2 regions of the Erwinia tasmaniensis Et1/99 genome follow, and region 2 is predicted to be linked to the other one. Evidence: predicted binding sites of a transcription regulator. Region 2 holds the regulator's gene; the other holds the start of a gene.
The links. Region 2 encodes PurR, which represses purine synthesis genes. Its sites were predicted from a motif close to CANGCAAACGTTTGCNTG; they were not measured.
Positions count from the first base shown of each region.

Region 1: a site for PurR is predicted at 3,652-3,669, ahead of ETA_RS11740 (amino acid aminotransferase). Genes of this name have one in related genera too.

Region 1 covers NC_010694.1:2,388,302-2,395,955, reverse strand. Annotated here, with positions in the region: gene ldtD (L,D-transpeptidase) at 1-897, shown strand, start outside; gene ETA_RS11750 (YcbK family protein) at 1,075-1,623, shown strand; gene ETA_RS11745 (MBL fold metallo-hydrolase) at 1,667-2,296, shown strand; gene ETA_RS11740 (amino acid aminotransferase) at 2,396-3,586, opposite strand; gene ompC (porin OmpC) at 3,818-4,921, opposite strand; gene asnS (asparagine--tRNA ligase) at 5,221-6,621, opposite strand; gene pncB (nicotinate phosphoribosyltransferase) at 6,789-7,654, opposite strand, start outside.
Region 2 covers NC_010694.1:2,045,784-2,053,437, reverse strand. Annotated here, with positions in the region: gene cfa (cyclopropane fatty acyl phospholipid synthase) at 1-223, opposite strand, end outside; gene punC (purine nucleoside transporter PunC) at 552-1,751, opposite strand; gene punR (DNA-binding transcriptional activator PunR) at 1,866-2,807, shown strand; gene purR (HTH-type transcriptional repressor PurR) at 2,795-3,820, opposite strand; gene ETA_RS10140 (C40 family peptidase) at 4,222-5,073, opposite strand; gene ETA_RS10135 (Grx4 family monothiol glutaredoxin) at 5,456-5,794, shown strand; gene rnt (ribonuclease T) at 6,063-6,725, opposite strand; gene gloA (lactoylglutathione lyase) at 6,823-7,230, opposite strand; gene nemA (alkene reductase) at 7,307-7,654, opposite strand, start outside.

The DNA.
Region 1 (7,654 bases), 340 kb from region 2:
CCCCAGCTGGTGGAGGCACTGAAACGTTTTCAGCGCTGGCAAGGTCTGGAAGCTGATGGCGCGATTGGCCAGCGCACCCGCGAATGGTTGAATGTCTCTCCACAGCAGCGGGCTACGCTGCTGGCGTTGAACATCCAGCGGCTGCGTCTGCTTCCTGATGATATGCACAACGGCATTATGGTGAACATCCCGAATTACTCGCTGGCGTATTACGTGAACGGTCGTGAAATCCTTGCATCGCGGGTGATTGTAGGGCGGCCGGATCGCAAAACGCCATTGATGCGTAGCGCTTTGAACAATGTGGTGCTCAATCCACCGTGGAACGTGCCGACCACGCTAATACGCAAAGATATCGTTCCGAAGGTGAAACAGGACCCGGCGTACCTCTACAAGCACGGATACACCCTGCTTTCAGGCTGGAGCAGTGAGGCACAGGTGGTTGACCCTTCAATGATAGACTGGAGTATGGTTTCTGCCGCTTCCTTCCCCTATCGGATCCGACAGGCTCCTGGCCCCACAAATTCCCTGGGACGCTACAAGTTTAATATGCCAAGCTCTGACGCTATCTATCTGCACGACACGCCAAATCACGGCCTGTTCCAGAAAGATATACGCGCCCTGAGTTCAGGCTGCGTGAGGGTAAATCGCGCTTCCGATTTGGCCAATTTACTGCTACGGGATGTGGGTTGGAACGACACGCGTATTTCCAGCACGCTGAAAGAGGGAGATACCCGCTTCGTGTCTATTCGCCATCGCATCCCGGTCAACCTCTATTATCTGACCGCCTGGGTTGCAGACGATGGTCAACCCCAGTTTCGTACAGATATTTACAATTATGACTACACCGCGCGTTCAGGTACTCAGGCACTGGTCCGGGCTGGTCAATTATTACTCTAATGCCTGATTAACCAGAAGTTCCAGGCAGGGCGGCGGAAGGGCGTATTGGGTCAGCAAGTGACCCCGTACGCCCTTTTCGTTGACGGCCGGGTTGACGGATGTTTTCGCGCCCGGTAATGTTCCAGCCAGCGCAGTCAATGCACAACTCCGAACCTTTTAGCCAGGTAACGCAGCTTTATGGATAAAATCGACTCTCATCGCCGTAAGTGGTTGACTCTGGGCGGAGCCGCCCTGGGTGTCGCACTTTTACCGGGCCAGGCTTTTGCCTCGCTCTCTACCGCACGTCCCCGAATACTGACCCTGAATAATCTTCATACCGGTGAAAGTCTCAAAACCGAGTTTTTCAACGGCAAATCCTACGATAAATCCGAACTGGCACGTCTTAACCACTTTTTCCGAGACTATCGTGCCAATAAAAGTAAAAGCATCGACCCCCATCTTTTCGATCAGCTGTCTCGTTTGCAAGCTCTGCTCAATACTCGTAAACCTGTTCAGCTTATTTCCGGCTACCGTTCGCTGGTAACCAACAATATGCTGCGTGAAAACGGTGATGGCGTGGCTAAACACAGTTATCACACCTTGGGCCAGGCGATGGACTTCCATATTGAAGGAATTACGTTGAGCAACATCCGTAAAGCCGCGCTTGCGCTGCGCTCCGGTGGTGTTGGCTACTACCCAAAAAGTAATTTTGTGCACATTGATACCGGGCCGGTCAGGCACTGGTAAGCTGAAATTCCGGCTGTCCTGTGGCGGCCGGTAACGGAGTATTATGGAATTTCATATCATACCGGTCACGGCATTCGCACAGAATTGCTCAGTGATCTGGTGCCCTGAAACGGGTGATGCGGCACTGGTTGACCCCGGCGGCGATGCGCAAAAAATCAAAACTGAAATTGCTGCATTGGGCGTAACGCTCAAACAAATCCTGCTGACACACGGTCATCTTGACCATGTTGGGGCTGCGGCCGAGCTGGCTGAGCATTATGACGTATCGATTATCGGCCCGCACAAGGCGGATAAATTCTGGCTGGACGGTTTACCGCAGCAAAGCCAGATGTTTGGTTTTGACGAGTGTGCGCCGCTGACCCCGAACCGTTGGCTGGAAGAGGGGGAAAGTGTGCATGTGGGTCACACCGAGCTGGAAGTGCTTTTGTGCTCCGGACATACGCCCGGGCATATTGTGTTTTTCGACCGCGAAGGTCGTCTGCTGGTCTCCGGCGATGTGATTTTCAACGGTGGAGTCGGGCGCTCAGACTTCCCCCAAGGCAGTCATGACGACCTGATAGCATCTATTCACAGCAAGCTGCTGCCGCTCGGCGATGACGTCGCGTTTATTCCCGGCCATGGGCCTATGTCAACGCTCGGGCGCGAACGTATCAGCAATCCTTTTCTGCAATAATGGCTGCCGAAACGAGAACAGGCCTGCATATGCAGGCCTGTTCTCGTTCGGGGTGACGCCGGGGATATCTGCGTTACGCCGGTTCTTGCCGTTAATCAGCTACAGGACAGCGACAATTGCCTCACACAGCGGAGCCATATTATCTTCGGTCATGCCTGCTACGTTAACGCGCCCGGAGTTTACCGCATAGACGCCAAACTCGTTGCGCAGGCGGATCACCTGATCTTTCGTCAGGCCGCTGAATGAAAACATGCCGTTTTGAGCAATGATAAAGTTAAAATCACCCTGTGCCCCTTTCTCTTTCAGCGTTCTCACAAAAAGCTGGCGCATGCTCTGAATACGCTCACGCATGCTGGTCAGCTCCTGCTCCCACTCCGTACGTAAAGCGCTGTTGCTCAGGATAGTCCCCACCACGGCAGCGCCATGTGCGGGAGGATTGGAATAATTCGCACGGATGGTCGCTTTTACCTGACTGAAGGCCGTATCGGCCACGGCAGCATCGCTGGCAACCAGGGTGCATGCGCCGACGCGCTCGTTATATAGCCCAAAGTTTTTCGAGTATGAGCTGCAAACGATCAGTTCTTTATGGCTGGCTGCGAAGATACGCAGACCTTCAGCATCTTGCTCAAGACCACGAGCAAAACCCTGATAGGCAAAGTCAAACAGCGGCAGCCATCCCTTAGCCAGCGACAGCTCGGCCAGCTGCGCCCACTGTTCAGCCGTCGGATCGATGCCAGTCGGATTATGGCAGCAGCCGTGGAACAGAACGATATCACCGGCCTCGGCAGCATTCAGGCTGTCCAGCATTCCGTTGAAATCCAGTTTGTGGCTGGCTGCATCGTAATAAGCGTATTCACGAACTTCCAGACCGGCGGCGGCAAACACGTTCTGATGATTCGGCCAGCTTGGATTGCTAACCCAGACACGTTTTGCGCCGGTCTGCGTGGCGATAAAGTCGGCTGCAACACGCAGTGCGCCAGTGCCGCCAGGCGTTTGGGCCGTACGTGCACGCCGGCTTTCGATGAGTTTGCTATCGGTACCAAACAGCAGTTCTTGCGTGCAGCGAGCAAAATCGGCAATGCCGTCAATACTGAGGTAATTTTTGGTTGTTTCGTTTTCCAGCAGATACTGTTCAGCCTTTTTCACGCTGGACAGTACCGGCGTTTTGCCGGTTTCATCCTTATACACGCCGATACCGAGGTTGATCTTGTCCAAACGTTCATCCGTGCGGAAGAGATCGGCTAAGCCAAGAATAGGGTCGGCGGGTGCAGCTGCAATACGTTCAAACATAATTGGAGTCCGTTAGCTTAATCTAAAGCGAAGTGTGGCCTCAGGTTACCGCCATAATGGAGAAATTACCAACCGTTTGCGTCAAAAAAACGTCAGGTCTGAACGCGGGAAATGAAAATATTATCGGAGGGCGTTAGCCGAAATCTTAAACGGTAAGCCAATAAAAAACGGGGCCGAAGCCCCGTTGGATCATGCACATGATGCCGCAGGTTTACTGCGGCACGACGGCTATTAGAACTGGTATACCAGGCCAACACCAACGGTGTTGTCGGTAGACGTGCCGGTTGCACGAGTGAAGTCGTTTGCGTCCAGCAGGTTGATTTTATAATCAACGTAGGTGGACATGTTTTTGTTGAAGTAGTAGTAGGTAGCCACGTCGATGTATTTGTACAGATCTTGTTTACCGACGTTCTCGATTTTCTTACCTACTGACTGCACGTAGCCAAGAGACGGACGCAGGCCGAAGTCGAACTGGTATTGCGCTACCGCTTCGAATTTCTGCTCTTTGTTTACAGCGCCGTTGAGTTTTGTATCACCAAAGGTGCCGTCGATATAGGTATTGTTACGGGTTTCACCGTACATCGCCGCCAGGTAAACGTTGTTGGCGTCATATTTAACCGCGGTGGACCAGGTTTCAGCCGTTTTGCTGCCGTTTGCGAAGTAGGCATCACGCTGACCGTTGGTACGGTCGGATTTGGTGTAAGCAGCAGATACCGCTACGCCAACCGGGGTGGTATAGGTAACGGAGGTGCCCCAGCCGTCGCCATTTGCTTTCTTGATTTGACGACCGTTTTCGCTCTCTTCGTTTTTACCCTGATATTGCAGAGCGAAGTCGAGACCATCAACCAGACCGAAGAAGTTGCTGTTACGGTAGGTGGCCAGACCGTTGGAACGACCGACCATGCCATTATCTGAGTAGCCAGAGTCACCACCGAATACCGGCAGGATATCGGTCCATGCCAGTGGGTCATAGCCCACGCCGTAGTTACGGCCATAATCGAATGCGCCGTAATCAGCAAATTTCAGACCGGCGAAGCCAACGCGGGTTTTAGAACCTGAAGTGCCTTCTGCTTCAGATACGTCTGCCTGCACGTTATATTCCCACTGGCCGTAACCGGTCAGCTGATCGGTGATCTGGGTTTGACCTTTGAAGCCGAAACGAACGTAAGACTCATCGCCATCTTCGCCGGTGTTTTTAGAGAACTGGTGACGCGCATCAACTTTACCGTACAGGTCCAGTTTGTTGCCATCTTTGTTATAGATTTCTGCAGCGTTAGCCGCACCTGCTGCCAACAGAGCTGGGATCACTACTGCAAGAATGTTGCGCTTCATCATTTTTTATTACCCTCATTGGAGTTATTTGGACACCTGCCACTGCCGACAACAATTCTTTACAGAACCATGAAGAGAGTTTGGTGTCTTCCTGTGTCTGAAGGCATCTTTCCATTCGTAGCCCGGTTAATCTAGCCCGAAAATGCTACTAATCTCCTATTCTGGTAACAATTAGAAAAAATGTATTTCAAAATGTAATAATCACGGAACTTTGTGAGTCATATCTAACTTTACAAAAATAAAAAAAGGCCAGCGAGGCTGGCCTTAATATATATATGAATTTCTTATATTTAATGCAGAAATCAGAATGTCGCGCTGCGTGGGGTGCGTGGGAAGGCGATAACATCTCTTACATTTTGTACGCCGGTGACATAAGCGATTAATCGCTCGAAACCGAGGCCAAATCCTGAATGGGGTACGGTACCGTAACGGCGTAGATCGCGATACCACCAGTAATCTTCTTTATTCAGCCCCATCTCTGCCAGACGAGCATCTAACACCTCAAGACGTTCTTCACGCTGTGAGCCGCCGATGATCTCGCCAATGCCCGGTGCCAGCACGTCCATAGCGGCCACGGTTTTGCCGTCGTCGTTCAGGCGCATGTAAAATGCCTTGATATCTTTCGGGTAGTTTTTAACCACTACCGGAGCTTTAAAGTGTTTTTCCGCCAGGTAGCGCTCGTGTTCAGAGGAGAGATCGATGCCCCATGAAACCGGGTTCTCAAACTTCTGGCCGGAGGCGAGCAGGATCTCGACAGCTTCGGTGTAATCAACCTGTGCGAAATCGGTTGTCACAAAACGTTCCAGGCGCGAAACCGCATCTTTGTCTACGCGCTCGGCGAAGAAAGCCATATCATCAGCGCGTTCGGTAAGGACCGCTTTGAAAACGTACTTCAGCATGGCTTCTGCCAGTGCCGCGTTATCTTCCAGGTCGGCGAACGCAATTTCCGGCTCCAGCATCCAGAATTCGGCCAGATGCCGGCTGGTGTGCGAGTTTTCAGCGCGGAAGGTCGGGCCAAAGGTATAGATTTTCGAGATGGCGCTGGCGTAGGTTTCGCCATTCAGCTGGCCTGATACGGTCAGGAACGCCTCTTTGCCGAAGAAGTCCTCATCGTAATTGACTTTGCCTTCCGGCGTACGCGGCAGATTTTCCATATCCAGCGTGGAAACGCGGAACATTTCGCCAGCACCTTCAGTGTCAGAAGCGGTAATCAGCGGGGTAGAGACCCAGAAGAAACCCTGTTCGTCAAAGAAGCGATGCAGCGCCTGTGCCAGAGTATGGCGAACGCGTGCTACCGCGCCAATCAGATTCGTGCGTGGGCGCAGGTGCGCAACTTCACGCAGATATTCAATGCTGTGGCGTTTGGCCGCCATTGGATAGGTATCCGGGTCGTCAACCCAGCCGATCACCTCGACGTGAGTCGCCTGAATTTCAAAGCTTTGACCCTCGCCCGGTGACTCAACCACTTTCCCCGTAATGACAACCGAGCAGCCGGTGGTCAGGCGTAATACTTCATCCTGATAATTATTCAGAGAATTATTGACGACAGCCTGGACCGGATTAAAGCAGGAACCGTCATAAACGGCGATAAAGGAAATACCGGCTTTCGAATCTCTCCGGGTACGCACCCAGCCGCGTACGGTGACTTCACTGTCTACCGTTACCCGGCCGTGCAGTACATCCGCTACAGGCACAACGCTCATATCAGTCTCTCACTATTAATCTGAATAGAAATGGAATACCCCAAATTTAGGGTATCGCTATGTTACTTGTCAGTGGATGAGAAACAAGAGAAATTCTGGCGTAAGAGGAGATTTCTTCGGCAGGGTAAGCCAGGGGGAGAGATGTGCTCTCCCCCCTGGGGTTGGGACTAGCTGGCTTTTTTCACCCGTGGCAGATCGAACGCCTTGCGCAGTGCGCGCACGAAGGCTTTGTCGTGGCAAATGGTTTTGCCGGGGCTGTCCGAGAGTTTGGCGACCGGTTTGCCGTTGCACTCAACCAGCTTAATCACGATATTCAGCGGCTTAACCTGCGGTATGTCGCAGCTGAGACGAGTCCCAATGCCAAAGATCACGTTGATGCGCTGCTCAAAGTGGCGGTACAACCCCACGGCTTTATCCAGATCGAGATTGTCAGAAAACACCAAGGTTTTGCTCAGTGGGTCAATGTTCAGCTGCTGGTAGTGGGCAATCGCCTTTTCACCCCATTCAAAGGGATCGCCAGAATCATGGCGCAGCCCCTGGTAGGCATGGGCAAACTCACTGCCAAAATCGCGCAGAAAAGCGTCCGTGGTAATACAGTCGGTAAGGGCGATCCCCAGCCGGTCGGGGTATTCATCCAGCCACGCCTGAAGCGCAGCCCGCTGGCAATTTTCCAGGGTTGGGCTGATTTGTTGATGTGCCTGAAACCACTCGTGCGCCTGGGTTCCCACCGGCGCGATATTTAGCCGACGTGCGATATCGTAATTACTGGAACCGACCAGCCAGGGGAAATCCTGCTTCAGTGTGCTGACAACGGCAAGCTGCACATCGTGTGAAAAACGACGGCGGGTGCCGAAGTCCATCAGCCGAAAACGCGACATATCAAGGTCACAGGTTAGCCGTTTAAACTGCTCCAGTTTACTTTTCAACCGGCTGACGGCCTGCTCCGGGGTGATCTGCGGCGAGCGGTGGCGGTGAACCACTTCGCTGATAAGTGCCAGCAGCGGCACTTCCCACAGGATGACTTCGCGCCAGG
Region 2 (7,654 bases):
AAATATCTAAACGCTCACACTCCCACCAGCCGTCCATAAAACTTTCACCCAAACCCAAAGACCCCTCCTGGAGTACTCGCTTAAAAAAATTGGGGTTAGTCACCTGGATATCCCAGGGGCGGGTTCCGTTTATTTCAATATCAGCCTTACGTAATATTTCCTGAGCGATTCGGTACCACTGGTTATTGCTCAGGTTTTCTTCTTCTAAACACGATGAACTCATAGCTTCTCCATCACCCTGTGTGATTGATACCTGAGAAAAGAATAGTCAATTTCTAAAGGTCTGTAAGAGAACACGCGGCAAAGCCACGGCCTGATAACAACGTAAAAAGAGGATTGATTGAAACGTAAAAGGGCTGAGATGAATGCGTTCAGTCAGAAGTGCCTGGCAACCGAACCCAGGCCGATAGCAAAGCGCCTGCACAGCATATACCTCTGCCAGAAGAATAATATTAACTTATTATTTTACATGACGAAGAAAAGTATATGCCTGCGGGCGGTATTGTTCAATGGCTTATCGTTAGTTTGCTAACTAGTTGAGCGCAAGTGCTTTACTGGTGCTGCATCTCCGTTTGCAATACGAGATTTTTTTCGGCCTTGCGTTGAACGAAGTAGCCTAATGCTGCTAACAAAATGGTTATCAGCATCACAAATACCGTGGTTTGCAGCGCCGCAGCAATCCATGTCGATACGGCCATGCTGGCAAGAAAACACAGTCCGAGTTGCAACATATTTTGCAGAGCAGCCGCTTTACCGGTTGCCTGAGGAAACGGAAGAAGGGCGCTGGACACCACGATAGGGTAGATAGCCCCATTGGCCATTGCCATTCCACAGAACGGGAGTAGCAGAGTCCATAATGCGGGTTGCGAAAATTGCGCAATGAGATAGAGCGCGACAATACTCAGGCTATAGAACGCCAGCAGCCACGGGAGGATCTTGCGCCCGGCAAATCGATTAAGCAACGCGCGGCAGCCAAAACCGCCGATAAGAAAAGCGGCGGTTTGCGGAACGTAGCTCAGGCCAATATCGCCCGGCGTCAGTCCTAAGTTGCCCAGAATAAAAGGTGAACCGGTAAGCCAGGCAAAGAAGCTGGCAGAGCAGGCCGCATAGGTCATCACGTTACCGCAGTAGATGGGCGATTTAAGCAGGGCAATAAAGCCCGGAGCGGGAATATCAGGTGCGGATGCGCTTTTCCCCACACGTGGGCGTGATGGCAGCAGAAAAGTCGGTATCAGCAGCAGCAGAGTGATGAGTAAAAGCGCGACGAATATGGCCTGCCATGAAAAATGGCTTAACAGCCATGCACCCAGCAGCGGTGCCAGGGCTGGTGAAAGTGCGACCAGCGGCATGATGGTGGCAAAGACGCGATTCGCCTGCGCACCGCTGTAGCGATCGACGACAAGCGCCTGCCAGCTTACGGCTGCGGCACATACCCCTACCGCCTGCACAAAACGCCATGCCAACAGTGACGTCGCGGAGTCAACCCAAAGCATGGCGGCACAGCCTATAGCAAACAGGCTCAGTCCCATCAACAGTACCGGCTTACGGCCGATGCGGTCCGAAAGGGGGCCCCATATCAGCTGGGCGCAGGCAAATCCGGCAAGGAAAATGCTTAGGCTGGCGCTGATAGCCCCGGCCTGGGTGTCAAGATCCCGCTGCATTACGCCAAATGCTGGCAGGTACATATCGGTGGCGAGAAAGCCCAGCATGCTCAGCAGCGCCAGGTAAATCATAAAACCTTTCGAATTCATACAGATTTGCTCTTGTCATACGGTTTTTTTTGCTGGCGCAGTGTAATCGCGTGCGGGGCGGCCTGTGAAACGCTAATATTCGTTGACTGTTATGAAAATTTTTGAAGGCTGGATATGTGGTCTGAACATTCACTCGAAGTCATTGATGCCGTGGCCCGAACCGGAAGTTTCACCGCCGCTGCCGCTGAACTGCACCGCGTTCCTTCTGCGGTAAGCTATACGGTGCGTCAGCTGGAGGAGTGGCTGGCCGTCAGTTTATTTGAAAGGCGGCATCGTGACGTGGTGCTGACCGATGCCGGTCGTGTATTTAGCGAAGAGGCCAGATCTGTTATCAAAAAAATGCTTGCCACCCGTCGCCGTTGCCAACAGGTAGCAAACGGCTGGCGGGGGCAGCTCAATATCGCCGTTGATCGTATGGTCCGGCCATCGCGGACCCGGCAGCTGGTGGTGGATTTTTACCGCCATTTCCCAGATATGGAGCTGCATATCATGCCAGAAGTCTTCAACGGCGTTTGGGATGCGCTGGCGGACGGTCGCGCGGATGTGGCGATAGGCGCTACCCAGGCGATCCCGGTGGGGGGGCGTTTTGCGTTTCGGGATATGGGCAGCCTGAACTGGCGCTGCGTGGTCAATGCACAACATCCGTTAGTCGGACGGCCGGGGCTGCTGACGGAAGGATCGGTACGCGAGTGGCCTTCGCTGGTCATGGAAGATACCTCGCGTGCGCTACCCAAACGCACAACCTGGACGCTTGATAATCAACGGCGGCTGGTCGTTCCTGACTGGGAAAGTGCCTTTGACTGCCTGCGAGCGGGGTTGTGTGTTGGCATGGTTCCGGGACATTTTGCGCAGCCGTTATTACAGCAAAATATATTGTGTGAACTGACGCTGAGTTCGCCCTTCCCGGACAGCCCATGCTGCCTGACCTGGTCAGAGCAAAGCGCCTCACCGGCGCTGAGCTGGCTGCTGGAATATCTTGGTAGCACTGAAACCCTTAACGCCGAATGGTTGAGTGAGCAATCCAATACGACAGTGATACAAGATCAGCGGCGGTAGTCGCGGTAAGGGCCGTCCGCCACCGAGCGTCTTTCAATCAAAGTAGGGTACACTTCAATGGTTTGCGACTCTTCGCGCTTGCTGGTGATGCGGTCAAGTAACATATTGAATGCGGTTTCACCAAGACGCTCTTTCGGTTGGTGTACGGTGGTCAATGCCGGAGTGAAATAACGGGCGTTGCGCACGTTATCATAGCCAATGACCGAAATATCCTGGGGGACCCGCAGGCCCATTTCATCGGCTGCGCAGATTGCGCCCATTGCCATAATATCTCCGCCGCAGAAAACCGCGGTCGGGCGTTGTTTCTGCGCCAGGATTTGTTGCATCGCGCGGTAGCCGGATTCAGGTTCGAAATCTCCCTGTACCAGCCATTCTTCCCGCAGAACGATGCCCGCTTCAGTCAGAGCTTTCAAAAATCCCGCATGGCGTCCGCCACCGGTGTTGCGCTCCAGCTGGCCTGGGATGGCGGCAATATCCCGGTGTCCGCGTTCAATCAAATAGCGCCCGGCAAGATACCCGCCCTCAAACGCATTATCCAATACCGTATCGGTAAAATCACCGCGCGACTTGCCCCAGTCCATAACAACCATAGGAATATTGCGGTGATCTTCAAGCATTGAAATCAGCGCGTCCGGGTATTCAGAGCACATGACCAGCAGGCCATCAACACGTTTTTGCGCCATCATTGACAGGTAAGCCTGCTGCTTTTCTATATTGTTATGGGCGTTACCCAGGATCAGGGTATAGCCTTTGGCAAAGCAGCTGTTTTCTACCGCCTCAATGATTTCAGCAAAATAGGGGGCTTCACTTGATGTTGCCAGCAGACCAATCGTTTTGGTGTGGTTTACCTTGAGGCTGCGTGCTACGGCGCTGGGGGAGTAATGCAATTCTTTGATTGCAACCCACACCGCTTCACGGGTCTCATCGGCGACAAAGCGTGTTTTATTGATGACGTGAGACACGGTGGTGGTGGAAACACCGGCGCGCTTTGCCACATCCTTAATTGTTGCCATGTAAATCGTACTCCTGGTGTTATCAGTAACCCCCTGATAACCGGTTTGTTAAACGTTTGCCTTAGCCCAGGCTCTTCCCGTTGGGCCAGAATTATTGGGGTTGTCTAAAGGGGGCGGGAAGAGAAGAAATCTGCCCGCAACAGGGTGCACGGAACCGATCGCATCGGGTTTAGCGGCTGTTGCGCAAATTAAGAGGGGAATTCTATCAAGGCTGCGCAAAGAAAACGAGAATTTTGCCCGTAAGGACAGGAATTTTTGCTGGATCGGAACGTCACAATTCGCTCGCGAGGATGAAAATCGTCAGCCGCGTTCGGATCGACGGCTTTGGGGAGCTGCAGCATGAAAGGGGGGCGTGTCACGGGCCAGAGGGTCTGCTTGTGGCCCGCTGTGGAAAAAAGCCGCTAACGAATCGTTTTCGGTGTCATAACGCGACGAGCACCCACATAATGTTCCTGCCAGTAATCGTCGCTAAGCGCACTGACCTGAATGTCTTTTCCTGTCCTTGGCGACTGGATAAATTTATTTTCACCAAGATAAACCCCCACGTGGTCGGCTGAGCCTCTTCCGTTGATGCGGAAAAACACTAAATCACCTTTCTCAAGACGGTCACGTTTGATCGGAGCCGCATCGCGCAGGTGATACATTTCATTCGCGGTGCGTGGGATTTTAAATTTAACTAAATCTTTGTAGGCATACCAGACAAGCCCGCTGCAGTCGAACCCAGTCTTAGGGGAGCTGCCGCCCCACAGATAGGGCTTACCGAGCTGCCCCATTAGTTTACTGACTGCGGTTTCACGGGCTTTTTGATAACGAATGCGGTGTGCATTACTGAGTTTCAACGGGGCTGAGGGATCGACTTTGCCAACCTTAGCTAAACTGCTTTCCGCGCGCTGTCTGCCGTAATGCTTTTTCGGTGCTTTTTTTTTGCTAGCCGTACGACTTATCCGTGCGTTAACTTTCTTGCCTTTCAGCGCTGGCTGCTTAGTCGCCGCTTTCTTCGTGAGTTTGTGATCCTGCGCCGGAGTGAGATGTGCTGCTTTTGTGGGCTGTTTTGCTTTTTTAACCGGCTGCTCTTTGGCTTTTTTTGTCGGGGAGGCTTTAACCGGGCGTCGCTTGCGTCGTTCATCTTCTCGCGCGCTATTGCGATCGGCTTTATGCTGATTTGCATTGATGAGTGTGTGGGGCGATGCGTGCGCCATATTGAAAAATAGCTGAGCAAAGGCCAACAAGAAAAGCGTAAGGAATAAACGCATCATTTCCATTAACAGTTTATGCGTCGCAACGGTCAGCAACGCGATCGTAAGTAGTGGTTTCTGCGCGCAGGCAGAAAGTTGTAACGATTCTAAACTAACTGGAGAGCAAAGAGTAAGGCCTTTTTTGTTACAATAATACAGAACGAGTATATGATTCAATATTGAGCACAATCAGTTGCTTAACCCAGCATGTTCTGACGTTAAGTCGTTAACTGATGCGGTACGCACCATAAGATAATGTTATTTTGTTATCATGACCCGATCGCCTGACTGCGTGTGGTCAGTGACAGATGAAAATGTCATTATCATCGTCAGGCCAGAATAGCTACAATCATAGCTGGCTACAGCCTATACACAAAGTATCGTATTGAGGAAGGCATTTATGAGTACTGTTGAAAAAATTCAGCGCCAGATCGCAGAAAATCCAATTCTGTTATACATGAAAGGTTCCCCAAAGCTGCCAAGCTGCGGCTTTTCCGCTCAGGCGGTACAGGCGCTCTCTGCCTGTGGCGAACGTTTTGCTTATGTGGATATTCTGCAAAACCCTGACATTCGTGCAGAAATGCCAAAATATGCTAACTGGCCAACGTTTCCACAGCTGTGGGTAGATGGTGAGCTGGTAGGTGGCTGCGATATCATTATTGAAATGTATCAGCGTGGTGAACTGCAGCAGTTGATCAAAGAGACTGCCGAGAAATATCCTGCCGACACCGCAGAATAAGAGTGATATCAGGCGTTATCTGTTCAATATTGTGAGCTTTAGAGCCAGTCAGTGAATAAGCTGACTGGCATGACGACGCCAAATTCCCGCACCTCCGGAGCCTGATAATGAAGCTGCTGCGATGAGTCCCTAAGCAGCTTCATGCCCATCCACTCCAAAATTACGCTGACCGGATGTCCAGCCGAATTAAAACGTCCTCCATTCCTGCCAGCGTTTGCCGGGAGTAAAGTACAACCTCTTTAACCGGCGTGGGATGGGTGTGCCTGGGCTAATCTGCGTCGCTCTTTGCGGCTAAAGGCAGGGGCCATCCACCCAGTCGTTTCCAGCGGTTAACCAGTTCACAGAAGAGATCGGCCGTTTGCAGGGTATCGTAAAGCGCTGAATGTGCCTGCGAACTGTCAAAAGTCATGCCGGCCGCATGACAGGCTTTTGCCAGCACGGTTTGACCCAGTACCAGTCCGCTAAGCGCCGCCGTGTCGAAGGTGACGAAAGGATGGAATGGGTTGCGTTTCAAACTGGCGCGTTCCGCGGCAGCGTTCATAAAGTTGAGATCGAAAGTGGCGTTGTGTGCCACCATTACAGCCCGGTTGCAGCCGCTGTCCTTAATCCCTTTACGCACCAGTTTAAAAATGGCGTGCAGAGACTCATATTCACTGACCGCGCCGCGTAGAGGATTAGCGGGGTCAATTCCGTTGAAGGCCAGAGCTTCGGGAAGGAGAATCGAACCGGGGAAGGGCTCAACGTGGAAATGAAGCGTTTCGTCTTTTACCAGCCAGCCATCGTTATCCATTTTCAGCGTTACCGCCGCGATCTCCAGTAAGGCATTGGTTTTAGCATCGAAGCCCGCCGTCTCGACGTCTATCACCACTGGATAAAAACCGCGAAAACGGCTGCTTAAGGTATTAAATTCATTAGATTCAGACATCGACATCTCATTGGCAAAAAAAGGCAGCGCGCATTATGGCAAATTTCGCTGATTGATGCAGCAGGGAGGGGGAAAGGAGCGCCAGGAAAGCGCCCCAAAAAGCTTAGTTGCCGATACCGTGACCAGCATGCTTGTTTTCAATAAGTTCGATCTTGTAGCCGTCAGGATCTTCTACGAAGGCAATGATCGTGGTGCCGCCTTTCACCGGGCCGGCTTCGCGGGTGACGTTGCCGCCATCATTGCGAATACGCTCGCAGGTCGCGGCGACGTCGTCCACGCCCAGGGCAATATGGCCATAGGCGTCACCGAGGTCATAGTTATCCACGCCCCAGTTGTAGGTGAGTTCGATAACCGCGCCTTCGCTCTCTTCACTGTAGCCGACGAATGCGAGAGTGTATTTGTACTCGGCATTTTCACTGGTGCGCAGCAGGCGCATACCCAGAACCTTGGTGTAAAAATCAACGGAGCGTTGCAGATCGCCAACGCGCAGCATGGTGTGAAGTAAACGCATAACATCCTCTTTTATCAGCGTCATCATTCAGATGACGTACCACTCATTATAGTGACAATACCAACGGGCGCGAATCTTAGGACCTATCACCGAGCTTTGGATAATCAGTGTACCCTTTGGCGTTACCGCCGTAGAAGGTTTCAGGCTGTGGCTCATTGAGACCGGCATGACTTTTCAGGCGATCGACCAAATCGGGATTGGCAATATAACTACGCCCGAAAGCGGCGGCATCAATCAGGCCCGCAGCGATAAGCGTTTCAGCCTTTTCGGCATCGTAACTTCCGGCAGCCACGATCACGCCAGGGTACTTAGCACGAATTGCCTGCCGAAATTCTTGGGTAAACGGTTTACCGCCTGCCCAGTCAGGCTCGGAGATATGCAGATAGGCCAGATGACGCTTTGCCAGTTCGCCAATGAAATACAG